2 linked regions of the Phenylobacterium montanum genome follow. The protein of the gene in region 2 interacts with the protein of the main gene of each other region in a pairwise test. Links are inferred from orthologs where the notes say so. Each region holds a gene or a part of one and is shown on either strand. Other genes may lie near its edges.

What was found.
Region 1: the proteins of hfq (region 2) and rho interact in binary tests that used the Escherichia coli proteins (3 or more experiments, as listed by UniProt). The link is inferred for Phenylobacterium montanum from one-to-one orthologs.

What each region holds. Positions count from the first base shown.
Region 1 is NZ_CP073078.1:3,639,840-3,642,667, forward strand. It holds rho (transcription termination factor Rho), read right to left. Parts: upstream 2,200-2,828; coding sequence 802-2,199; downstream 1-801. Other genes in the region: KCG34_RS16385 (quinone oxidoreductase family protein), read left to right, coding at 1-611; KCG34_RS16395 (CopD family protein), read right to left, coding at 2,448-2,828. UniProt on the Escherichia coli protein: Facilitates transcription termination by a mechanism that involves Rho binding to the nascent RNA, activation of Rho's RNA-dependent ATPase activity, and release of the mRNA from the DNA template.
Region 2 is NZ_CP073078.1:671,764-675,976, reverse strand. What follows is about bases 739-3,620. They hold hfq (RNA chaperone Hfq), read right to left. Parts: upstream 2,365-3,620; coding sequence 2,113-2,364; downstream 739-2,112. Other genes in these bases: ntrX (nitrogen assimilation response regulator NtrX), read right to left, coding at 3,330-3,620; KCG34_RS03045 (D-amino-acid transaminase), read right to left, coding at 2,467-3,330; hflX (GTPase HflX), read right to left, coding at 782-2,116; mazG (nucleoside triphosphate pyrophosphohydrolase), read left to right, coding at 739-781. Outside these bases: more of mazG, read left to right, coding at 1-738; more of ntrX, read right to left, coding at 3,621-4,213. UniProt on the Escherichia coli protein: RNA chaperone that binds small regulatory RNA (sRNAs) and mRNAs to facilitate mRNA translational regulation in response to envelope stress, environmental stress and changes in metabolite concentrations.

The DNA.
Region 1 (2,828 bases), 3.0 Mb from region 2 along the record:
TCAAGGGCATGACGGTCGAGTTCCTGATCCGCCGCTGCCACACGGTGCTCTCGGGCGAGACCATCGTTGTCCACGCCGCTGCCGGCGGGGTCGGCACGCTGATGACCCAGTGGGCTGCCACCCTGGGGGCCCATGTGATCGGCACGGTCGGTTCCGCGGCCAAGGCGGAATTGGCCAAGGCGCACGGCTGCCAGCACGTGATCCTTTACCGCGAGGAAGACGTCGCCGCCCGGGTGCGCGAGATCACGGGCGGCAAGGGCGTGCCCGTGGTCTATGACGGGGTGGGGGCCGCGACCTTTGAAGCCAGCCTGGCCAGCCTGGGCCGGCGCGGCATGCTGGTAAGCTTCGGCAACGCCTCAGGCCCCGCCCCCGCGATCGAGCCTGCCCGGCTGGCCCGCGGCGGCTCCCTGTTCCTGACCCGCCCGACCTTGTTCGACTATGTCGCCACGACCCCAGAGCTCGACGCCAGCGCGGCGGCAGTGTTCGAGGTCGTAGCCTCGGGCCAGGTCAAGGTCGAGATCGGCCAGACCTTCTCGCTGAAGGATGCCCGGCGGGCGCACGAAGCGCTGGAGAGCCGGGAGACGTCGGGCGCGAGTTTGCTGCTGCCGTAGAAAATCCTTCTCCCCTTGCGGGAGAAGGGGGGGGCCCGCGGCGAAGCCGTGGGAGGATGAGGGGTCTCACCAGCGCATCCGATAGAGCAACGCCGCGGCGCAGAATGGATGGAGAGGTCAGCGCGACCCCTCATCCTCCCACCCGCTGCGCGGGCGGGGGCCCCTCCTTCCCCCGCAAGGGGTAAGGCAGTCAGGTATTCATCGACTGGAAGAAGTCGGCGTTGTTCTTGCTTTGCCGCAGCTTGTCGATCAGGAATTCGATGGCGTCCTGCGGCCCCATCGGGTTGAGGATACGGCGCAGAACGTAGGTCTTCTGCAGAATATCCTTCGGCGTAATCAGTTCTTCCTTGCGGGTGCCCGACTTCAGGATGTCGATGGCCGGGAAGATACGCTTGTCGGCGACCTTGCGGTCGAGGATGATTTCCGAGTTACCGGTGCCCTTGAACTCTTCGAAGATTACTTCGTCCATCCGCGAGCCGGTCTCGATCAGGGCGGTGGCGATGATGGTCAGCGAGCCGCCTTCCTCCACGTTGCGCGCCGCGCCGAAGAAGCGCTTGGGCCGCTGCAGAGCATTGGCGTCGACGCCGCCGGTCAGCACCTTGCCGGAAGAGGGGACCACGGTGTTGTAGGCGCGGCCGAGGCGAGTGACCGAATCGAGGAGAATGATCACATCGCGCTTGTGCTCGACCAGGCGCTTGGCCTTTTCGATCACCATCTCAGCGACCTGCACGTGGCGGGTGGCCGGCTCGTCGAAGGTCGAGGAGATCACCTCGCCCTTCACCGTGCGCTGCATGTCGGTGACTTCTTCCGGCCGCTCGTCGATCAGCAGCACGATCAGATAGGCTTCCGGGTGGTTGGCGGCGATCGACTTGGCGATGTTCTGCAGCATCACCGTCTTGCCCACCCGCGGCGGCGCCACGATCAGGCAGCGCTGGCCCTTGCCGAGCGGGGAGACGATATCGATGATCCGGCCCGAGCGGTCCTTCAGGGTCGGATCCTCGATCTCCATGGTCAGCCGCTCTTCGGGATAGAGCGGGGTCAGGTTGTCGAAGGCGACCTTGTGGCGGACGTTCTCCGGGCTCTCGAAATTGACCTGGTCGACCTTGACCAGGGCGAAATAGCGCTCGCCTTCGCGCGGCGAGCGGATGCCGCCGTCGACCGTATCACCAGTGCGCAGGCCGAATTTGCGGATCTGCGAGGGGGAGACATAGATGTCGTCCGGGCCGGCCAGATAGTTGGCTTCCGGGCTGCGCAGGAAGCCGAAGCCGTCCTGCACGACTTCCAGAGTGCCGCTGCCGCTGACCTCGACGCCTTCCTCGGCCAGGGCCTTGAGGATGGCGAACATCATGTCCTGCTTGAGCATTGAGTTGGCGTTCTCGATCTCCAGCGCTTCGGCGAAGGCCACCAGATCGGCGGAGGACTTCTCCTTCAGCTGCTGTAGCGACATGCGCGTCAGCCCCATGGCGGCGATGGCCTGGCTGGCGGCGGAGGGCCCGTCCTCGGCCCCGTTTTCGCCACCGTCCGGGCCTTCGCCCAGAATGTCGGCGGCTTCGGGATCGATCAGGGTGTCGATAGTTTCGTCTTGCATGGATAGTACTCAGTTCCTGGATCGCTCACGCGATCATGCGGACCCCGGAGAAGGGCCCAACGGTTGGTCTGTCGCGCCGGAGATGTTGAATATCCGGCGCCGATGGGGAGGTTCGGACCTTGCGGCGTCACGGAAGGACGCGGGTCCGACAGGAGAAGGGCGGCGCGGTTTGGAACCTTGCCTCGCCCCAAGCGGAACCACATGCCGAAGGTCAGGTCAAGCAGAGCGTGAGCCGAGGGGGCGCCGCCTCAGCTGTGGATTCCGCCGAACTTGGTGGTCACCGACAGCACGATGATGATGGCCAGGACGAACGGAATCTCGTTGGTCATGCGCCAGAAGCGCTCGGAGCGCTGGTTGCGGCCATTGGCGAAATCGCGCCGCGCCCGGGCTAGAAAGCCGTGCCAGCTGAACAGCACAACCAGCGCCGCGATCTTGGTCAGCGCCCACGGGCTGAGCCAGAAGTGGGGACCCATCAGGCCGGCGTCAAGCCAGGCCAAGGTTCCACCGAATATCACCGCCATGATCATGGCCGGATTGATGATCATGCGGAGCAGCTTCAGCTCCATGATCTTGAAGGTTTCGTCCATCTCCGAGCCCGGCGTGGCCTTGCAGTGATAAACATAGAGCCG
Region 2 (4,213 bases):
GCGGCTGATCGCCATCATGGCCCAGCTGCGCAACCCGGACGGCGGCTGCGCCTGGGACCTGGAGCAGACCTTCGCCACCATCGCCCCCTACACCATCGAGGAGGCCTACGAGGTGGCCGACGCCATCCAGCGTAACGACCTGCCGGAGCTGAAGGAGGAACTGGGCGACCTCCTCTTGCAGGTGGTGTTCCACTCGCGCATGGCCGAGGAGGAAGGCGCCTTCGATTTCGCCGCCGTCGCCGACGCCATCTGCGAAAAGATGATCCGCCGCCACCCGCATGTATTCGGCGACGCCGGCCATCGCGACAGCGCCGAGCAGACCCGGGCCTGGGAGGCGATCAAGGCCGCCGAACGCGCCGCCAAGCCCAAGCATGAGAGCGTGCTCGACGGGGTGGCCCCCGCCCTGCCCGCCCTGACCCGCGCCGCCAAGATCACCGGTAGAGCCGCCCGGGTGGGCTTCGATTGGCCCAGCACCACAGAGGTGATCGATAAGCTACGCGAGGAGTTGGCCGAGCTGGAAGCCGAGATCGAAGCCGGCGACCAGGAAAAGGCCCGCGAGGAACTGGGCGACCTGCTGTTCGTCTGCGCCAACCTGGCCCGCAAGCTGGACGTCGAGCCGGAAGACGCCCTGCGCGCCGCCAACGCCAAGTTCATCCGCCGCTTCAACTTCATCGAAGCCGCCCTGGCCGGCGACGGCCGCTCGCCGCATCAGTCGGACCTGGCGGAGATGGATGGACTTTGGAATGCGGCGAAGGCGGCGGAGAAGGCCGCGGCCGAATAGCTACTCCGCCGCGTGCTTCAGCAGCGCATCCGGGAACATCTGCTCGAACTGCCCGAGGGCCTTGGGGTCGAGTCGCACCGACAGGCGCACCCGACCGTCCTCCTCGTCCAGGCGATCGACGATGCGGCCGTGGCGGTAGAGCCAGGCCAGGGCGCGGCCCTGCCCGGGCGGCAGGTCGGCTTCGACCGCCCCGCCCTGGTCGATCAGGCCGGCCAGGATGCTCAGCAGGCGTTCGACGCCCTCGCCGGTGACGGCCGAGACCGGCACCGGGCCGACGCCATCACGCTCGCCGCGCAGGGCGCGGGCCTTGGCGGCGCCGAGGTCGTGCTCATCAAGCAGGTCGATCTTATTCCAGACTTCCACGATCGGCCGCGGCCCCTCCGGCTCGACGCCGATCTGGGCCAGGACCTCCATAACATCGGCCGCCTGGGCGGCCGTGTCGGGATTGGCGATGTCGCGCACATGCAGGACCACGTCGGCCGAGGCGACCTCCTCCAGTGTGGCGCGGAAGGCCTCGATCAGTTCGTGCGGCAGGTCCGAAATGAAGCCCACCGTGTCCGACAGCATGGCCGGCCGCCCATCGGGCAGCTTCAGGGTGCGCAAGGTCGGGTCCAGGGTGGCAAACAGCATATCCTTGGCCATGACCTTGGCGTCGGTCAGGCGATTGAACAGGGTCGACTTGCCCGCGTTGGTGTAGCCCACCAGGGCGATGGTCGGGAACGGCGCGCGCTTGCGGGCCGAGCGCTGCAGGCCGCGGGTGCGGCGCACCTCCTCCAGCTCCTTCTTCAGCCGGCCGATCTTGCCGGCCAGCAGACGCCGGTCGGTTTCGATCTGGGTTTCGCCCGGACCGCCCATGACGCCGAAGCCGCCGCGCTGGCGCTCCAGGTGGGTCCAGGTGCGCACCAGGCGCGAGCGCTCATAGGCCAGCCGCGCCAACTCGACCTGCAACCGGCCCTCGCGGGTGCGGGCCCTGCGGGCGAAGATTTCGAGGATCAGGCCCGTGCGGTCGATCACCTTGACCTGCCAGGCCTTCTCCAGATTGCGCTGCTGCACCGGCGTCAGGGCGTCGTCGACGACCACCACGTCGACGCCCAGTTCGGCGACCTGTTCGCCGATCTCGACCACCTTGCCCTTGCCGAACAGGGTCGCGGGCGTGGCCGCGCGCAGGGGCGCGATCTCGCCGCCCCGGATCTCCAGATCCAGGGCGATGGCGAGTCCCATCGCCTCTTCGAGCCGAGCCTCCGGCGCGCGCAGATCCGACGCTTGAGAGCGGTTCGGATGGATGACGAGCGCCGTCTGGGCCGGCGGGCGATGGTCGATCAGTTTTTCGGTCAATCGTCGTCCTGTTCGGAGCCGGGCTCATAGAGCTGGACCGGCTGTGAAGGCATGATGGTGGAGATAGCGTGCTTGTAGACCAGTTGCGACTGGCCATCGCGACGCAGCAACACGCAGAAATTGTCAAACCAGCTGACCACGCCCTGCAGCTTCACCCCGTTGACCAGGAAGATGGTCAGCGGAGTCTTGGACCGGCGGACGGAGTTCAGGAAGGTGTCTTGCAGGTTCTGCTTCTTGTCTGTCGACATGGCGCTCTAGCGCTCCTTTGGTCAGCGATCGTCGGAAGCCAAACGCTTCCACACACAGGTTGGTTTGCGCCGCCGAGGACTGTCACAGCGACGAGCGCGCGATCACCGGGCGGTGGCGCGGGCGTTTTCCACATATAGGACGCGAAGCCGTTCGCTGATAGGGCCTGGGCGCCCATTCCCGACAATCGCCTCGTCTATGCCCACAACGGGCATGACGAAGGTCGAGGCGGCGGTGATGAAAGCCTCTTTCGCCGCCTTGGCCTCCGCCACCGTGAACGGCCGCTGCGAGACCTCGATCCCGGCCTCCGCGGCGAGGGTGATCAGGGTCTTGCGCGTCACGCCACGCAAAATGTTGGCGTTGGTGTCGCGGGTGCGCAGCACGCCGTCCGCATCGACGATCCAGGCGTTGGTCGAGGAGCCCTCGGTGACGAAGCCGAGTTCGTCCACCAGCCAGGCCTCGTAGGCCCCGGCCTCGCGCGCCGCCGTCTTGGCTAGACAGTTGGGGAGGAGGCCCACGGTCTTGATGTCGCAGCGGCCCCAGCGGATGTCCGGCTGGGTCAGCACCTTGATCCCCTTTCGCGCCCGCACCTCTACGGCGGCGAAGTCTACCGGCTTGGCGGTGACCACCACGGTCGGCCTGGGCGCCGGATTGGGGATTGGGTGATCGCGCAGGGCGACGCCGCGGGTGACCTGCAGATAGACCGCCCCGTCCCGGAAGCGGTTGCGGCGAATGGTCTCGTGCATGACCATGACCAGCGCCTGTTGCGACATCGGCCGGTCGATGCGCAGCTCGGACAGGCTGCGCCAGAGGCGTTCCATATGGCCTTCCAGGTCGGCCAGCTTGCCGCCGAACACGGCGAAATACTCATAGACTCCATCGGCGAACTGGAAGCCCCGGTCCTCGATATGCACGCCGGCTTCGGCGTGTGGGACATAGCGGCCGTCGACATAGGCGATACGCGGCATCAGAGATCGTCTTCCTCACCCATGCGGGACGGCGACACACCTAGGGACTTGAGCTTGCGGTGCAAGGCCGAGCGCTCCATGCCGATGAAATTGGCTGTGCGCGAAATATTGCCGCCGAAACGGACGATCTGGGCGTTGAGATATTCCCGCTCGAACACCTCCCGGGCGTCGCGCAACGGCAGGGCGATGATCCGTTCCGTGCCCATCGAGCCCACGGCTCCGGCCACCGCGACCTCGGCCGGCAGGCGGTCACTGGTGATGGCCTCGGACGGGTCGCCCGTGGCCAGGATCAGCATCCGCTCGATGTTGTTGCGCAGCTGGCGGACATTGCCGGGCCAGTCGTGCACCTGCAGGGTGGCGATGGCGTCCTCGGCCAGGCGGCGGCGCGGCAGCCCGGTCGCCTCGCTGATGCGGTCGATATAGAACTCGACCAGTTCGGCGATGTCCTCGCGACGCTCGGCCAGGCCCGGCACGTGCACCGGCACCACGTTCAGGCGGTGGAACAGGTCCTCGCGGAAGCGTCCGGCGGCGATCTCCTGGCGCATGTCGCGCGAGGAGGACGACACCACCCGCACGTCGACCTGCACGTCCTGGTCACCGCCGACCCTGCGGAAACGCGGCTCGACCAAGACCCTCAGCAGGCGGCCTTGCGTCTCGCGCGGCATGTCGGCGATTTCGTCCAGGAACAGGGTGCCGCCATGGGCGCGCTCGAACACGCCGATCTTGCGCGGCCGCCCGCCCTCGCCTTCCTCGCCGAACAGCTCCACGTCCATCCGCTCGGGCGTCATGCCGGCGGCGCCGATGGCCACGAACTCGCCCTTGGCACGTGGGCTGGCGGCATGGATCAGCCGCGCCACCAGTTCCTTGCCCGAACCCGGCGGGC